One region of the Desulfitobacterium chlororespirans DSM 11544 genome, then DNA from elsewhere that is predicted to be linked to it. Evidence: riboswitches for the same ligand, from Rfam matches in the RefSeq annotation. Region 1 holds a riboswitch; each other region holds the start of a gene.
What was found. Region 1 has a riboswitch for molybdenum cofactor ahead of moaA (GTP 3',8-cyclase MoaA). Riboswitches for the same ligand answer to the same signal wherever they lie in the genome.
Positions count from the first base shown of each region.

Region 2: another riboswitch for molybdenum cofactor. It lies ahead of BUA14_RS13230 (Crp/Fnr family transcriptional regulator); the one in region 1 lies ahead of moaA (GTP 3',8-cyclase MoaA).
Region 3: another riboswitch for molybdenum cofactor. It lies ahead of BUA14_RS22955 (heterodisulfide reductase-related iron-sulfur binding cluster); the one in region 1 lies ahead of moaA (GTP 3',8-cyclase MoaA).

Region 1 covers NZ_FRDN01000005.1:413,600-418,617, reverse strand. The annotation lists gene BUA14_RS07855 (NYN domain-containing protein) at 1-216, opposite strand, end outside; gene BUA14_RS07850 (MogA/MoaB family molybdenum cofactor biosynthesis protein) at 342-842, opposite strand; gene BUA14_RS07845 (MOSC domain-containing protein) at 842-1,276, opposite strand; gene moaC (cyclic pyranopterin monophosphate synthase MoaC) at 1,322-1,813, opposite strand; gene moaA (GTP 3',8-cyclase MoaA) at 1,816-2,787, opposite strand; molybdenum cofactor riboswitch at 2,860-2,986, opposite strand; gene mobA (molybdenum cofactor guanylyltransferase) at 3,182-3,805, opposite strand; gene fdhF (formate dehydrogenase subunit alpha) at 4,065-5,018, opposite strand, start outside.
Region 2 covers NZ_FRDN01000008.1:119,737-124,754, forward strand. The annotation lists gene BUA14_RS13225 (translation factor GTPase family protein) at 9-2,657, shown strand; molybdenum cofactor riboswitch at 2,885-3,041, shown strand; gene BUA14_RS13230 (Crp/Fnr family transcriptional regulator) at 3,159-3,881, shown strand; gene BUA14_RS13235 (FecCD family ABC transporter permease) at 3,888-4,928, shown strand; gene BUA14_RS13240 (ABC transporter ATP-binding protein) at 4,925-5,018, shown strand, end outside.
Region 3 covers NZ_FRDN01000016.1:152,663-157,680, forward strand. The annotation lists gene BUA14_RS22935 (ATP-binding cassette domain-containing protein) at 1-221, shown strand, start outside; gene BUA14_RS22940 (DUF364 domain-containing protein) at 274-1,029, shown strand; gene BUA14_RS22945 (class I SAM-dependent methyltransferase) at 1,045-1,743, shown strand; gene BUA14_RS22950 (nucleoside-triphosphatase) at 1,744-2,262, shown strand; molybdenum cofactor riboswitch at 2,341-2,473, shown strand; gene BUA14_RS22955 (heterodisulfide reductase-related iron-sulfur binding cluster) at 2,600-3,040, shown strand; gene BUA14_RS22960 (DUF2325 domain-containing protein) at 3,042-3,347, shown strand; gene BUA14_RS28160 (hypothetical protein) at 3,514-3,651, shown strand; gene glyQ (glycine--tRNA ligase subunit alpha) at 3,741-4,631, shown strand; gene glyS (glycine--tRNA ligase subunit beta) at 4,633-5,018, shown strand, end outside.

The DNA.
Region 1 (5,018 bases):
GCGTGTATATACATGAATCTTCTCAAAGGAAGTCTGGGCACGCCAGAATTCTTCCCGATCGAAATTAGCATAGAGATAAATAGCAGATAGAACATAGTCATTTTGTTTAGCATACAGTTGAATGGATTCCATAAGGATTTCCGGAGTTAATTCATAACCTTGTTCAAAGAGTCCAGTCCATATATTTTCATAATCAATAAAAGCAATCGCCTTCAAAACAATGTCACCCCATTTCCACTTTCCCTTACTATAGAGTACGCAGGAAAAGGACAGGAGTGACAAGCAAAAAAAATTTTATATTAAATTGAATCTAAAAAACCTAAAAAATACGCTGAAGATGCCTATTGATGAACAGGCGCAGCACACTCGCTGGCCTCGCCTTTGAGGATCTGAATTCCATGGGGCAAAGCAGGGACAAGAGCTGCCCAACACTCCTTACAGGCCTTAGGCGAACCCGGCATATTGATGATTAAAGTCTGCTTGCGCAAGGCCGCTACTGCCCGGCTCAACATAGCCTTCGGAGTAATTTTGTAGCTTTCATAACGCATCACTTCAGCAATCCCAGGGACCATACGATCCGCAATAGCAATCGTCGCCTCCGGGGTGACATCACGCAGGGAGAAACCTGTGCCACCTGTGGTCAGAATAAGGTCTAAGCCCTCTTCATCAGCCCACTTTTTCATCGTTTGGGCCAAAAGTTCCCGATCATCCGGAAGAATGGTATAGAGAACAACCTCACCGTCAATCTCTTTCACCAGTTCCTTGAGAACAGCACCGGAAAGATCCTCTCTTTGCCCCTGAGATCCTTTATCACTGGCGGTTATAACTCCAACTCTCAACATTACTCCATCACCTCAACACTATCTCCCACACTTATAGGGCCGCCGTCCAGAACACGGATGAAGATCCCTTCCTTGGGCATAACACAGTCTCCCGCTTGATAATAAATAGCACATCGGGTGTGACATTCTTTACCGATCTGTGTCACTTCGCCCACGCCGGTTTCACCAATCTTTAATTTTGTGCCCAAGGGCAGACTAACCAGATCGATTCCTTCGGTGGTTAAATTCTCGGCAAAATCTCCCGGTCCCACATCAAGCCCCATATCCTGCATCTTCTTGATGCTTTCCATCGCCAGCAAGCTTACCTGACGATGCCAATCCCCGCCATGAGCATCTCCTTCGATACCAAAATTAACCTTCAGCACTCCCTCCCCTACATTTTTTTTCCGCATCCCTTTTTTCTCACTTGTACAGACTGCGATAATCTTCGCCATTATCGTTCCTCCTAATTCGCTTCAAATTAATTCGAATTTATCCCTTTAAATTATGCCCTTTAAGTGGTCTTCACGAATAAAGTGCCCGCTCTTGCCGCCGGTTTTCTCCATAAGCCGGATATCGCCGATGACCATGGTCTTGTCAATAGCCTTGCACATATCGTAAATAGTTAAGGCAGCAACACTGACAGCCGTAAGAGCTTCCATCTCAACCCCGGTTTTACCCGTGACTTTGACAATTCCTTCGATTTCTATGGTTCCGGGAGGAACAATTTCGAAATTCAGCTTTGCCCCTGTAATAGCCAGAGGGTGACACATGGGAATCAGATTTGAAGTTTGTTTGGCTGCCATGATTCCCGCGACCTGGGCCACCGCCAACACATCCCCTTTGGCAATCTGTCCTGAGCGAATCCTCTCCAAAGTCTCCGCCTGCATTTCTACTCTACCCCGGGCAGTAGCCACTCGGGTCGTCTCCGCCTTATCTGAGACATCCACCATACGTGCCCGGCCTTCTTCATCAAAATGTGTCAGTTCCATAATTATCCTCCAATCTGGGACATAATCCGTTGATCCTGCCAAGCCTGATCATTCATATGATGTTCAGCCGGCTTATTCCAAATCGCTTGGGCAAAAACATCCCTGACTTCATTATCACTCTTGTTGGAGCGAAGCACTTCACGAAAATCCACTTCTTTGGAACTGTGCAAGCACAGGCGCAGCTTCCCGTCGGGAGTCAGGCGAATTCGATTGCAAGTGCTGCAGAAATGTTTGCTGATAGCGCTGATAAAGCCCACACTGCCCTTAAAGCCCTCTGAAGTGATATATTCTGCAGGACCTCCCCCTTGAATATCGTGAGTGGCTTTAAGGCCCTCTAAACCCAGTATTGCTTTCATCTCATCGATAGATACAAAATCACTGCGCTTATCCGAGCTGATTCCGATCGGCATCAATTCGATAAAGCGAACATGAAGCGGATAGTCACGAGCTAATTCCATAAAACGGGGCAGCTCATGGCTATTGAAATCACGAACAACCACCACATTAAGCTTAACCGGATGCAGCCCTACTTCGAGAGAGCGGTGTATTCCCTGAAAGACTTTCTTAATATCCCCACCACGGGTAAGTTCCCGGAACCTATCTTCATTGAACGTATCCAGGCTTATATTGACCCGATTAACTCCCGCCTTTTTCAGATCTTCTGCCATGTCCGCAAGAAGTATCCCATTGGTGGTCAGCATCAAATCTTCCACTCCTGGAATTTGCGAGGCATTCTGCAAAAATTCCAGGACTCCGGACCTAATTAAGGGTTCCCCGCCGGTGATGCGGAACCGTCTAAAGCCTAAGGTAGTGCTAATCCGCATGACACGCAGTATTTCCTCATAGGTTAAGATGCGCTCATGAGGAATCCATTGAACTCCTTCAGCGGGCATGCAATATTTACATCGTAAATTGCAGCGATCTGTAATGGAAATCCTCAGGTATTCGATCTGGCGCCGATATTGATCTTGCATAGATTCCCCTCACCTTCACGTTCATTATTCCACAAAATAAATAAGCCCCACGGTCTGTAAAACCGCGGAGCTCCCGCATACCCTACAGACTCCTTTCCAAATGGGAGGCATTACTGTTTCCAATAATACCCGGTGCAGAATGCACGACTGGCAAACCATAGCTCACTTTAGGTTTCCAGTTTCGGAGCACATAAACATATTCTATTTGCTCATCATACCATATTTAAAAAAAATTATAGAAGAATGTACTACTTGTAGTATACACCATTTTGGAGATTGCAAAAAGAGGTTCAAAGGAATAATATTTCTTAATCCTTATTAATATTTCTTAATATATTCCAGATAAATAACATTTTTTCCATTAAAAATAATAAAGAATGTTCTTTTTACAGCATTAATTACTCTGACTATTATGTTGCCGCAGCTCCAGGCACTCTTGAGGCGTATTCATATTGCTTAAAAAAAGATGCATTGCGGGAAAATCTCGGAAATCCTTTTCCCTTATATAACGCACTCTGCTGTATTGCTGAACAAGCTTTGTCAGTTTAAGATGCTTTGCCTTTAAGCTCTCGGCAAGCAAAGGGAGGCAATTTTTGTGGTAAAAAGCATGCAGAGGGTGAACTCCACCATCAATCTCGGGAACTAAAATATCCTCTCCTTCAATTTCCCCAGCCATAAATCGAATCACCTCTGTATTCAAAAAAGGCATATCGCAAGCAGCAAAAAAGGCATAATCATAGCGGGCTTCTCGCAAGCATGCTTCCAATCCACCTAACGGCCCATGATCCGGATAGTTATCCTTGATCACCTTTACTCCATAGTTAGCGTAAAGCTCCGGATGATTGCTGCTAATCATCACTTCCGCAAAAACCGCATTGAAGACAGCTAAGCTGTGTTCGATGAGCGGTGCCCCATCCCATTCAATAAAAGCCTTGTTGCAACCCATGCGGGAACTTTTCCCACCGGCCAGAATAATCCCGGTCATCGGCAGAAGGGTTTGTCCATAATCAGCACCCATATCATATATCTCCCTTGTCTCTATCAACGTTTAAACTTTTGTCTTATATTGTAACATAGATAGAGAAAACATGCCTAGGGTAGAGCTTTAGAAGGTTTTAGCCATTGCTGCCTTTTTTTGTAACAAAACGAGAGTGCCCCACGCTATATACTGGATATAGCCAGACACTCTCCTATTCTTATCCACTCCGCGGATAAGTCAACTACGCTTCAGATAGAGTTGAAACTCCACCTGAAGCGAGTTTTCTTTATTGCTTAAATTACTTCAGAGCTTCCACACGCACACCACAGACCTTATATTCGTAGGTCTTGGTTACTTTATCATACGCTCCGTTGGTTAAGACATTGGTCGGTGACTCCCTGTAGTGCAGGGTCATAAAGAGCACTCCCGGCGGAACTCGTTTGGTTACCCAAACCTTGGTTACTACTTCGCCGCGGCGGGAAACTACCTTGATTTTCTCTCCATCCTGAATCCCCAATCGCCGGGCGTCCTTAGGATTAAGCTCAGCCAATTCTTCGGGGGCATGCTCATCCAGCGCCGCCGAAAAACGGGTGGAGATGTTATAATGCTGCAGCTTGCGGCCCGTGGTCAGCAGGAATGGGTACTCTTCATCAGGCAGCTCATCCGGCAGTTGATGCTCAATCACCATGAACACGCCTTTACCGCGGGTAAATTTCCCTGCATGCAGGAACTTTGTGCCCAGATGTTCGGCATGGGGAACCGGCCATTGCAGACCTTTTTTGCCCAGACGCTCATAGGTAATGCCGGCAAACTGCGGTGCCAGCGAGGCAACTTCCAGCATAATCTCTGCGGGCGATGGGTAAGTCATCGGGTAACCCATCCGGTTGGCAAGCTCGCAAATGATTTCCCAGTCGGCCTTCGTATTGGCGATCGGCTTAATCGCCCGATTAACCCGTTGCACCCGGCGCTCGGTATTCGTGAACGTGCCGTCCTTTTCCGCAAAGCTGGCCCCCGGCAAAATGACATCGGCCAGTTCGGCAGTCTCAGACATAAAGATGTTCTGAACAACCAGGAAATCCAGAGCCCCCAGGCCTTTGCGCACATGATTGGCGTCGGCATCGGTCAGCACAGGATCTTCTCCCATGATATACATGGCCCGCAATTCTTTCTTGACCGCTGAATCAAACATATCCGGAATCATGAAGCCCTGATTGGGATTAAGGGAAACTCCCCAGGCCTCTTCAAACTTAGC
Region 2 (5,018 bases), on a different contig from region 1:
TAAAATAGATGAAAAAATTGGTCATTGGTCTATGTGCCCATGTGGACGCGGGCAAGACAACCCTATCGGAAAGTATGCTTTACTTGAGCGGTGCCATTCGCAAAATGGGCCGAGTGGATAATAAGGACGCTCATCTGGATAATTTCGAACTGGAACGGGCCCGAGGGATTACGATTTTTTCCAAACAGGCCATACTGGAAGTGGATCATACCCAGATTACCTTACTGGATACCCCTGGTCATGTGGATTTTTCCCTGGAGATGGAAAGAACCCTCCAGGTACTGGATTATGCCATTTTGGTGATCAACGGAGCCGATGGAGTACAGGGGCATACCAGGACCTTATGGCACCTGCTGGATATTTATCAGATACCGGTCTTCCTATTCATCAATAAAATGGACCAGGTGGGTACGGATCAAGAAAAGCTGCTGAGTGAATTAAAAAGCCAGCTCAGCGACGGCTGCCTTGACTTTGGACAACCTGAATCCGCTGATTTCTATGACCAGCTGGCATTATGTGATGAACTGCTGCTGGACGCTTATCTGGATACGGGACATATTGAGATCCCCCTGATCAGGGAAGGGATTAGGAAGCGCAAAGTGTACCCCTGCTTTTTCGGTTCCGCTTTAAAGCTGGAGGGTGTCGAGGAATTGCTCCAGGGTATTGTGGATTATGCTCACCTGCCGGCCTATCCGGAAAGCTTTGGGGCTAAAGTATTCAAAATAGGCAGGGACGAACAGGGCAATCGCCTTACCTATCTGAAGATCACCGGCGGAAGGCTCAAGGTAAGGGAGAGTTTAAGCAATGGAGTATGGGAAGAAAAGGTTAACCAGATTCGCATCTATTCCGGGAAAAAATTCGAGGCAGTCAATGAAGTGGAAGCAGGTTCGGTCTGTGCGGTAACAGGGCTTACCCTAACCAAACCGGGAGAAGGCTTAGGCACGGAGGCCGCCGCCCATGCCCCTCTCTTGGAACCCGTATTGGCTTATCAAATGATCCTTCCGGAAGGCTGTGATCCCCAGGTGATGATGCCTAAGCTGCGTCAGCTGGAGGAAGAAGACCCAGGCTTGCAGGTGGTCTGGGATGAGGAACTCAGGGAGATCCAGGTGCAGATGATGGGCGAGGTCCAGCTGGAAATCCTGCAAAGCCTGATCCGGAGCCGGTTTGGCCTGGAGGTGTCCTTCGGATCAGGGAGGATTGTTTATAAAGAAACCATTGGTAATGCCGTGGAAGGAGTAGGGCATTTTGAACCCTTGCGGCATTATGCGGAGGTCCACCTATTAATGGAGCCGGGGGAGCGGGGAAGCGGCCTTCAGTTCGGGTCGGAATGCAGCGAGGATAGCTTAAGCAAAAGCTGGCAAAGACTCGTTTTATCTCATCTGGAAGAAAAAGTTCATAAGGGAGTTCTCACAGGGTCACCGATTACCGATCTAAAAATCACCTTAGTGTCAGGCCGGGCCCATACCAAGCATACCGAGGGCGGTGACTTCAGAGAGGCCACCTATCGCGCGGTGCGTCAGGGTTTAATGGAAGCGGAGTCCATGCTCCTGGAGCCTTATTATGCTTTCCAGCTGGAATTGCCGGAAAAAATGGTGGGGCGGGCCATGAACGATGTGGAAAAAATGCATGGAACTTGCCAGCTTGCCCAGATCGAAGGGGAGCGGGCAACCCTTACTGGAAGTGCTCCCGTGGCAACGATGAGAAACTATCAGCAGGAGGTCATGGCTTACAGCAAAGGTCTGGGCAGGCTTTTTTGCAGTCTGAAGGGCTATGAACCCTGCCATAATCCCGATGAGGTCATAGCCATGGCTGGGTACGACCCGGAAAGGGATGTGGATAATCCTGCCGATTCCGTATTTTGTGCCCAGGGTTCCGGCTTTTTGGTCCCCTGGTATCAAGTCAAGGAACATATGCATGTGGAGAGCTGTTTCGCCAAAGAGAGTGAATTCATAGAAGCAGAATCTCATCTTCAGATACCCTATGCCGAGGAAAGGTGGATCGACCCCGAGGAGATCGACAGGATCCTCAACCAGACCTATTATGCCAACCAAGGCAAAAAATCCCTTTGGCAGAAACGGAAAAAAGCTGCGGAAAGCTATTATAGACCACCTGCTGATTTAAACAAACCTAAAGAAAGCCAAGCAGAATATCTGCTCGTGGACGGCTATAATATTATCTTTGACTGGCCGGAACTGAAAGAGCTTGCTCAGGATAATATGGATGGAGCCAGGATAAGGCTTCTTGATATCCTCAGCAATTATCAGGGGATTCGCAAGTGCCGGATTATCGTCGTCTTCGATGCTTATCGTGTTCAGGGGCATCCTGAGGAAGCCATCGATTATCATAATATCCTGATGGTCTATACCAAAGAAGCGCAAACCGCGGATCAATATATTGAAAGATTTGCTTATGATCATCAGAAAAAGTATAAGATCACCGTGGCTACCTCCGATGGCCTGCAGCAGATCATTATCAGAGGGGCAGGATGTGCCTTATTATCCGCCCGAGACTTGAAGGAAGAAGTCATAATGGCCAATAAACAGGTCATCGAGGCTTATCAGGCACAACAAACGCCAACCCGGCATTATCTGAAGGATGCCTTATCTGCCGAAAGCGAACAGCAGATGAAAGAGTTCCTTAAAAGAGAGAAGGATTAGCTCTCAATACCCCTTCATCTTTAAATATATTCAGCAATATATTTAGCGATGAAGGGGTATTTGCTATAAGTCTGTTGGAAATGCAACCGACATGGACAGGGAGTTGTGTTATACTTGCTTATATCAGAGAAAATTGTGTTGAGTTTGTTAGCTTTATAATCATTCCTGTTGTAATTATTTATGTTATGAGTGGTTGTGTCATAATCCATTGCATAGAAACCCAACAGAATAGTGGAATCTTTCGAATCGTTTCCCGCTAAAGCCATGCTATGCTGGGGCGATCTGAGCAAAGGCTCACAGGGTCGGCATAGAAATGTACCGGCCTCCCGTAAATGCGGCATCCTGTTCAGGATACGGCAGGAAAGAAAGGTGCAAAGACCCAGAATGATGGGATTTTAGGCGCATTTTCGATTGTGAGCGAAAGTGCGCTTTTGCTGTTGTTTTTGCTTTTGCTGGCCAAGGGTTCCGTAGAGGCCTTAGACGAGAGAAGGGGGAAAAAGGATGGCAGACTGTCTTTCCGCAATGCGTTCGGTGGAATTTCTGAGTCACTTTTCCGATGATGAGCTCCAGGAGATTGGCAAATGCCTGCTGACCAGGGTCCAGAGGTACAAAAAGGGTGAAAAGGTTTTTGAGGCGGGTCAGCCCGCTGTTTCCATGGGTGTTATTCTGCAGGGAAGGGTGTATATCGAGGATGATGATGCCTTCGGGAACAGGAGCATTCTGGCGGAACTGCACCGGGGGGATACCATGGCCGGCAGCTGTGTCTGTGCCCAAAGGCCCAGCTATCTCACCTCCTTTGTCGCGGCGGAACCGTCGGAGATTCTATTGCTGAATTGCGGAACCATCTATACCAACTGCAATAAAAGCTGCAGTATTCGCGGCAAGATGCTGGAAAATCTCCTGAAAATTATTGCGGCGGAGGCAGTCACTCAGAGCCGCAAACTCAAATGTTTATCACAACGGAGTATCAGGGGAAAATTGCTGGCTTTTTTCTCTTACTGTGTTCAGGAAAAGGGAGAAAACAGCTTCACTATCCGTTTTTCCAGACAGGAATTGGCGGATTTTCTTTGTTTAAACCGCAGTGCCATGTCCAAAGAGCTGGGCAAGATGCGGGATGATGGTCTGCTGCGCTTTGACCGGAACTATTTTGAGATGTTGTCTTGTGAAGTTAAAAGGGAATCACCGGAACAGGATAAGACAAATACGTTTTTGAAAGCTATTTGATGTGGGGTGCTGATCATCGAATTAAAGCGAACCAATAATCAGCCCTGGCAGCTGGGTGCCATCCTGGGGACCGGTGTTTTGACCGTTGCCTTAAGCCTGACCGCTCTTTGCCTGGGCCGTTATGAATTGTCCATAATTGATGTGGTGAAAATACTGCTTTCCGCTTTTTGGGATTTGCAGCAGACCTGGACCGACGCCATGGCGGATGTGGTCTTTCAGGTGCGGTTGCCCCGGGTTTTCGCCGCTTTATTAGTGGGAGCCGGTCTTGCCATTTCCGGGACAACCTATCAGGGAATATTCAAAAATCCCCTGGTCTCCCCCGATCTTTTGGGGGTGTCTTCCGGCGCTTGTGTGGGAGCGGCCATGGCCATCTTAAACGGCCTGGATGCGGGGGGAATCCAGATCTGTGCCCTCCTGGGCGGGCTGCTGGCCGTAGCCATTACCACAACCATTCCCAAGTTGCTGAGAAACAGCTCCAACTTAATTCTGGTGCTGGCGGGAATTATTGTCGCCGGCTTTATGAGCTCCGCTCTGGGATTGCTGAAATATGTGGCAGACCCGGAAACCCAGCTGCCGGAGATCGTCTTCTGGCAAATGGGCAGCCTGGCCACCACCTCCATGAGTGACGTCATGATGATTGTGCCGGCGATGCTGATCAGCATGGCCTTATTGATAGCCGTACGGTGGCGCATCAATATTCTCTCTCTGGGAGATGAAGAGGCCGGTTCATTAGGGATTAATATCAGGGTGATCCGCGGCTTGGCCATTGTTTGTTCCACCGTCACTACGGCTTGTGCGGTATGCATCAGCGGTACTGTAGGCTGGATTGGCCTGGTTGTTCCCCATCTCTGCCGGATGCTGGTTGGGCCGGATAATACCCGGGTCATTCCCTTATCCATCTTCGTGGGAGCCTCATTTATGCTGGTGGTCGATACGGTTGCCCGCACTGTGACCAGCGGTGAAATTCCCCTGAGCATTCTCACCGGATTCATCGGTGCACCTCTTTACGGTTGGCTATTATTTAAGCAGAGGATGAAAATAAAATGAACAGCTTATTGGAAGTCAATCAGGCAGCCTTCGCTTACCCCAGCGGCAAGACTGTGTTGAAAGATGTTAACTTTACGATCTCCCCGGGGC
Region 3 (5,018 bases), on a different contig from region 1:
TTATCTTGATTTCCACTCATGATCCCCTCCTGGGCTTAAGCGCCGATAAACGGATTGTGATTAAGGACGGTGGAATTGCCAAAGTCATCCATACAACAGAGGAAGAAAGAGCCAGCCTAAAAACCATCGAAAAACTGGATAATGTCCTGGGGGAATTGAGAAACCGTCTGCGCTTGGGAGAGATGATTGACCAGCTGCCGGATTGGGCGGTCATTGAATAAGGAGTGAACAATAACTATAAGGATGGAACAATGAGGAAAAGAGGTGCGGAAGATGTGGGAAATCTATGACGCCATGCTCAACGGGATTCCTGAAGATTTTTTGGTGGATGAGCTGGTCTGCGGAACGACCCATTCGGTGATTCGCAGCGGGAACGGAGTGGGTCTGGGCCCCAATCGCCCCTTTGAAACAAGAATGCCCATGCTCACCCAAAACTTGTTAGGCCTGCCATTGCGGGTAGCAGCCGGCTGCGTCAAGTCCTGGAATTATGTTGAAGCTTCCATCGGTTTGGCGGCCATCAACGCCTATTACAACAATCCTCAAGTAGCAAGAGAACATGGTGTCGTCTTCCCGGATGCCAAAAGGGTCGAGGACCGTATGAACGACCCCTTTATCATGTCCCAGAATGAAGTGAAAGGTAAAAAGGTTGGAGTAGTGGGTCACTTCCCCCATTTGGAAAGCCTTCTGGAGCCGATCTGCGATCTTTCTATTCTGGAATGGAGTCCGGAGGAAGGGGACTATCCCCTGCCGGCCAGTGAGTTTATTCTGCCGGAGTGTGACTATGTCTATATCACTTGCGCTTCGGTAGTGGATAAGACGCTGCCCAGGCTCCTGGAATTGTCAAGGAACGCCCGACGGATCACGTTGGTTGGCCCGGGGACCCCGTTGGCTCCTGTACTTTTTGAGCATGGGCTTCAAGAGCTTTCAGGCTTTATGGTTAAAGATAATGCCCGGGCTTTTCGAATCGTAGCCGGGGCCGAGAAAGTGAAGATATATTCCGCGGGACAGAAGGTGACGATAAAAAAATAAGCAAGGGGGAGCAGGATGAATTTCGAATGGAATGAAAATACGGTGAGATGGTATCAGGACGCGGAAAGGTATACCGGTTTTTTCAAGAATATTGCTGAGTTGGTAGGCCCTAAAGTGGCTGAGTACTCTTCTTTATGTGATATTGGCTGCGGAATAGGACTGGTGGATTCACAACTGAGCAAATACATTGACCGCATTACCTGCATCGACAGTCATCCCTATGCCATTGAGATGCTTAGACAAAGGATTCAGGCTGAAAAGATCAGAAATATCACCCCTGTGCTGATGGATTGCAACGCCATCGAGGAGCGGTGGGATGTTATCTTTATCAGTTTTTTCGGCAGTCGTGAGTTGGAACAATTCTTGCCCCGCTGTAAAAGACTTATCGCTGTGGTGGGCAGAAAGAGCCAGACAGAGCTCTATCCGGAAAAGTATCGGAAATTCCAGAAAAACACGTCTGAAGAGGTAGAGGAAAATTTGAACAGCAAGGGCATACCTTATTCCCTTACCGAAACGGCTTTTGAATTTGGCCAGCCCTTCCGGTCGGAGGAAGATGCCCGGGACTTTATCAGGACTCAATCCCATGATATCAACCCCGGAGATTTGGAAGATTTTCTATCGGAACGTCTTGTGGAAACAGGCAAAGAAGATTTTCCCTTCTATCTGCCGCGCCAAAAGGCTGTAGGAATATTTGAAATCGAAGGGAGGCTGTAAATGCACATCTTTTTGACCGGTGAGATCCAAGTGGGCAAAAGTACTATCGTCGATAAGGCACTGGCTCTTTGCAACGTAACCTACGCAGGATTCAGAACCTACTTTGGCCCGGACAGAGGTTCTCCCAACCGGCGGCTTTATCTGGCTGCGGCCTCGGGAGAGAAAGTCTATCAGGAAGAAAACAGTGTGGTTCATTTTTGTGAAAATAGTCCCCCCCAAGTCTTTACGGAGCGGTTCGATGGGTATGGGGCAGAGCTCGTTCGCTGTGCCGGAAACCAGGCCCGGCTTATCGTGATGGATGAATGCGGCAGTCTGGAGCGGGAAGCTCTTGTCTTTCAGCAGGAGATCTTAGCGGCCATAGAAGGTCCGGTTCCGATTCTTGGCGTGCTCAAGCAGGCCAGCAGCGGCTGGACAGACCGGATAAGATGCCATCCCAAGGTAAAGCTGGTTTCTGTGTGTCGGGAAAATCGGGATGCTCTCCCTCTCATCATTGCTTTATATCTGCAGCAGTGTTTTTAATGATTAAAATCAATATGATCAAAACCTATTGAAACATAACTAAACTCAATATATAATGAAAATAATAATTGAGAAAAATTTCATAATGATCTCCGAGCCGGAACAACCTAAAGAGTCATCCATGGTTGGTCGGCCAGGGCTGTATGCCCTCGGGGTATATCCAGAAATGGCTATGCCTTCACGTTTGAAAAGGAGGTGGATTCCCAATATGTTGGGTTTAATAGAGGTTCCACTTTCGTTAAAGTGGAGCCTTTTAGCGTTTTAAAGGGCGGTTGGATTGGAGTCCGCAAACACGGAGAAAGAAGGTTGGTCAACGATGGGACTAAATTGTATAAAAATGTTGGGGATACCGACTTTTGCAGAAAGACCTGATGCCGAATATTTGTTTTTTCCCGGATGTAATTCCTTTGCTGACAGATCAAAATGGGAATGGAACATGGTCTGTATGCAGTTGCTTAGGGATAGAAAAATCGATTTTGCCGTTCTGGGTAAAGATCAGTGGTGTTGTGGGGATAAAGCCTGCCAATTGGGCTATGGAGAGCTTTCAGATTTAATAAGCCAAAGAAATATTACGGCTTGGCATGAGTTGAAAATAAAGAAGATCGTGACAAGTTGTCCCCGTTGTTTTTATAACTTCCAGCATAAATATCGCCGGTATGGCGGAAACTTCGAAGTTATCCTGCTTTCTGAACCTTGTGATGAGTTTCAATACAATGAGGCTGAGACGAGCAATGAAAAGAAATCGAGTATCCAGACTTTACAGGAAGGAGTTTGGTAAAATGAAGTTAGCGATCATAGGCGGATATAATTTTGAGCGGCACAGCAAATCCATGGGCAAGCTGAAAAATATCGAACTGCGCTTCCACGACGGCGTACCCAAAAAAAACAACAAAAAGGTACTGGAAAATCTCATCAAGGACACAGATTGTGTGATTATCGTGCAAATGGTCTGTTCCCATTCCAGCATGTGGGATGCCAAAGATGTGGCCAGAAAATATAATAAGAAGATCTACTACTCCCAGGCGAAGGGACTTGCTTCAGTGCTGACTATGATTGAAAAAGAGCATGGGATTAGGATAGCTTAGTTTGACAAAAGAACCAAATCATACTATAATTATTTCCAAATTGAATCCTATGGTGCGATGATGAGAGGAAGATTCGGGTATCCCTTAAGAGAGTTTGGCAGGGTGGAAACCAGACGGGTAAGCGGATCAGGGCACTTGGAGCACGTTTTAAAGAAGGAGGATTTCCTTGAAAGCTGCCTTTTCAGGAGTTTGGGAACCAGGTGGCTTATATGGAGATCAAGCAGGGTGGAACCGCGGGAAGGATACTCTCGTCCCTGTAGCGAAAGCTACGGGGCGGGAGTTTTTTGCTTTACAGGAAGCATAAAGGCAACCAGGCAGCCGCCTTCACCTAGCCAAGTTTTCTTTAATGTGGTAGCTCAAGAGATTAGGTAGTAAAAAATAGGGAGGTTAACCATGAAATTTCAGGACATGATCCTTTCCCTGAATCAATTTTGGGGAGAACAAGGGTGCATCATTGCTCAGCCTTATGATATGGAAAAAGGCGCCGGAACCTTTAATCCCAACACCTTTTTACGTGCCCTGGGGCCTGAACCATGGAAAGTGGCTTATATCGAGCCTTCCCGTCGTCCTACGGATGGACGCTATGGGGAAAACCCCAACCGTTTACAGCATTATTTCCAATACCAAGTCATTATTAAGCCTTCGCCGGATAATATTCAGGAGCTCTATCTGCAAAGTCTGGAGCGTTTAGGCGTTAATCCCAAAGAGCATGATATTCGCTTTGTGGAAGACAACTGGGAGTCTCCGACTCTGGGGGCCTGGGGGTTAGGTTGGGAAGTTTGGCTGGATGGCATGGAAGTTACTCAGTTCACCTACTTTCAACAATGCGGGGGGATTGACTGCAAACCGGTCTGTGCCGAGATCACTTATGGTCTCGAGCGTTTGGCCATGTATATTCAAAACAAAGAGAGTGTCTATGATATTGAGTATGTAGGAGATATCACTTACGGCGATATCTACCTCCAAAACGAAATCGATTATTCTCATTACAATTTTGAAGCCGCCGATGTAGAAGCCCTGCAAACCTGGTTTGAAATGTATGAGAAGGAAGCCATTCGGATCGTGGAGAAAGGATTGGTCCTTCCTGCTTATGACTATGTCCTGAAATGCTCCCATACCTTCAACCTTCTCGATGCCCGCGGAGCCATCAGTGTGACCGAGCGAACGGGCTATATCGCCCGGGTCCGCAATTTGGCCCGTCTTTGCGCTCAGGCCTATGTAGAGCAACGTGAACGCTTAGGCTACCCCTTACTCAAAGAACAGTCCGGAAAGGAGGCCGAATAAGATGGCTAAGGATTTTCTCTTAGAGATTGGCACAGAAGAGATCCCGGCGAAATTTGCCCCGGGAGTGCTGAACCAACTTCGTGAGCAAGCCCAAAAACACTGTCAGGATCTGCGTCTGGATTATCAAGACCTGAAAGTTTACACTACACCCCGGCGTTTTGCCGTGCTTATTCAAGGCCTGGCCGAAAAACAAACGGATTTTACAGCAGAGGTCAAAGGGCCTGCCGTCAAAGCGGCTTATGATGCGGAGGGGAACCCTACCAAGGCTGCTCAAGGGTTTGCCCGGGGGCAAGGGGTGGAGCCCAAGGATCTTTTCGTTCAGGAATTAAACGGCGTGTCCTATGTCTATGCCCGGAAATTTGAGCTGGGCCAGTCTACTTTGCAATT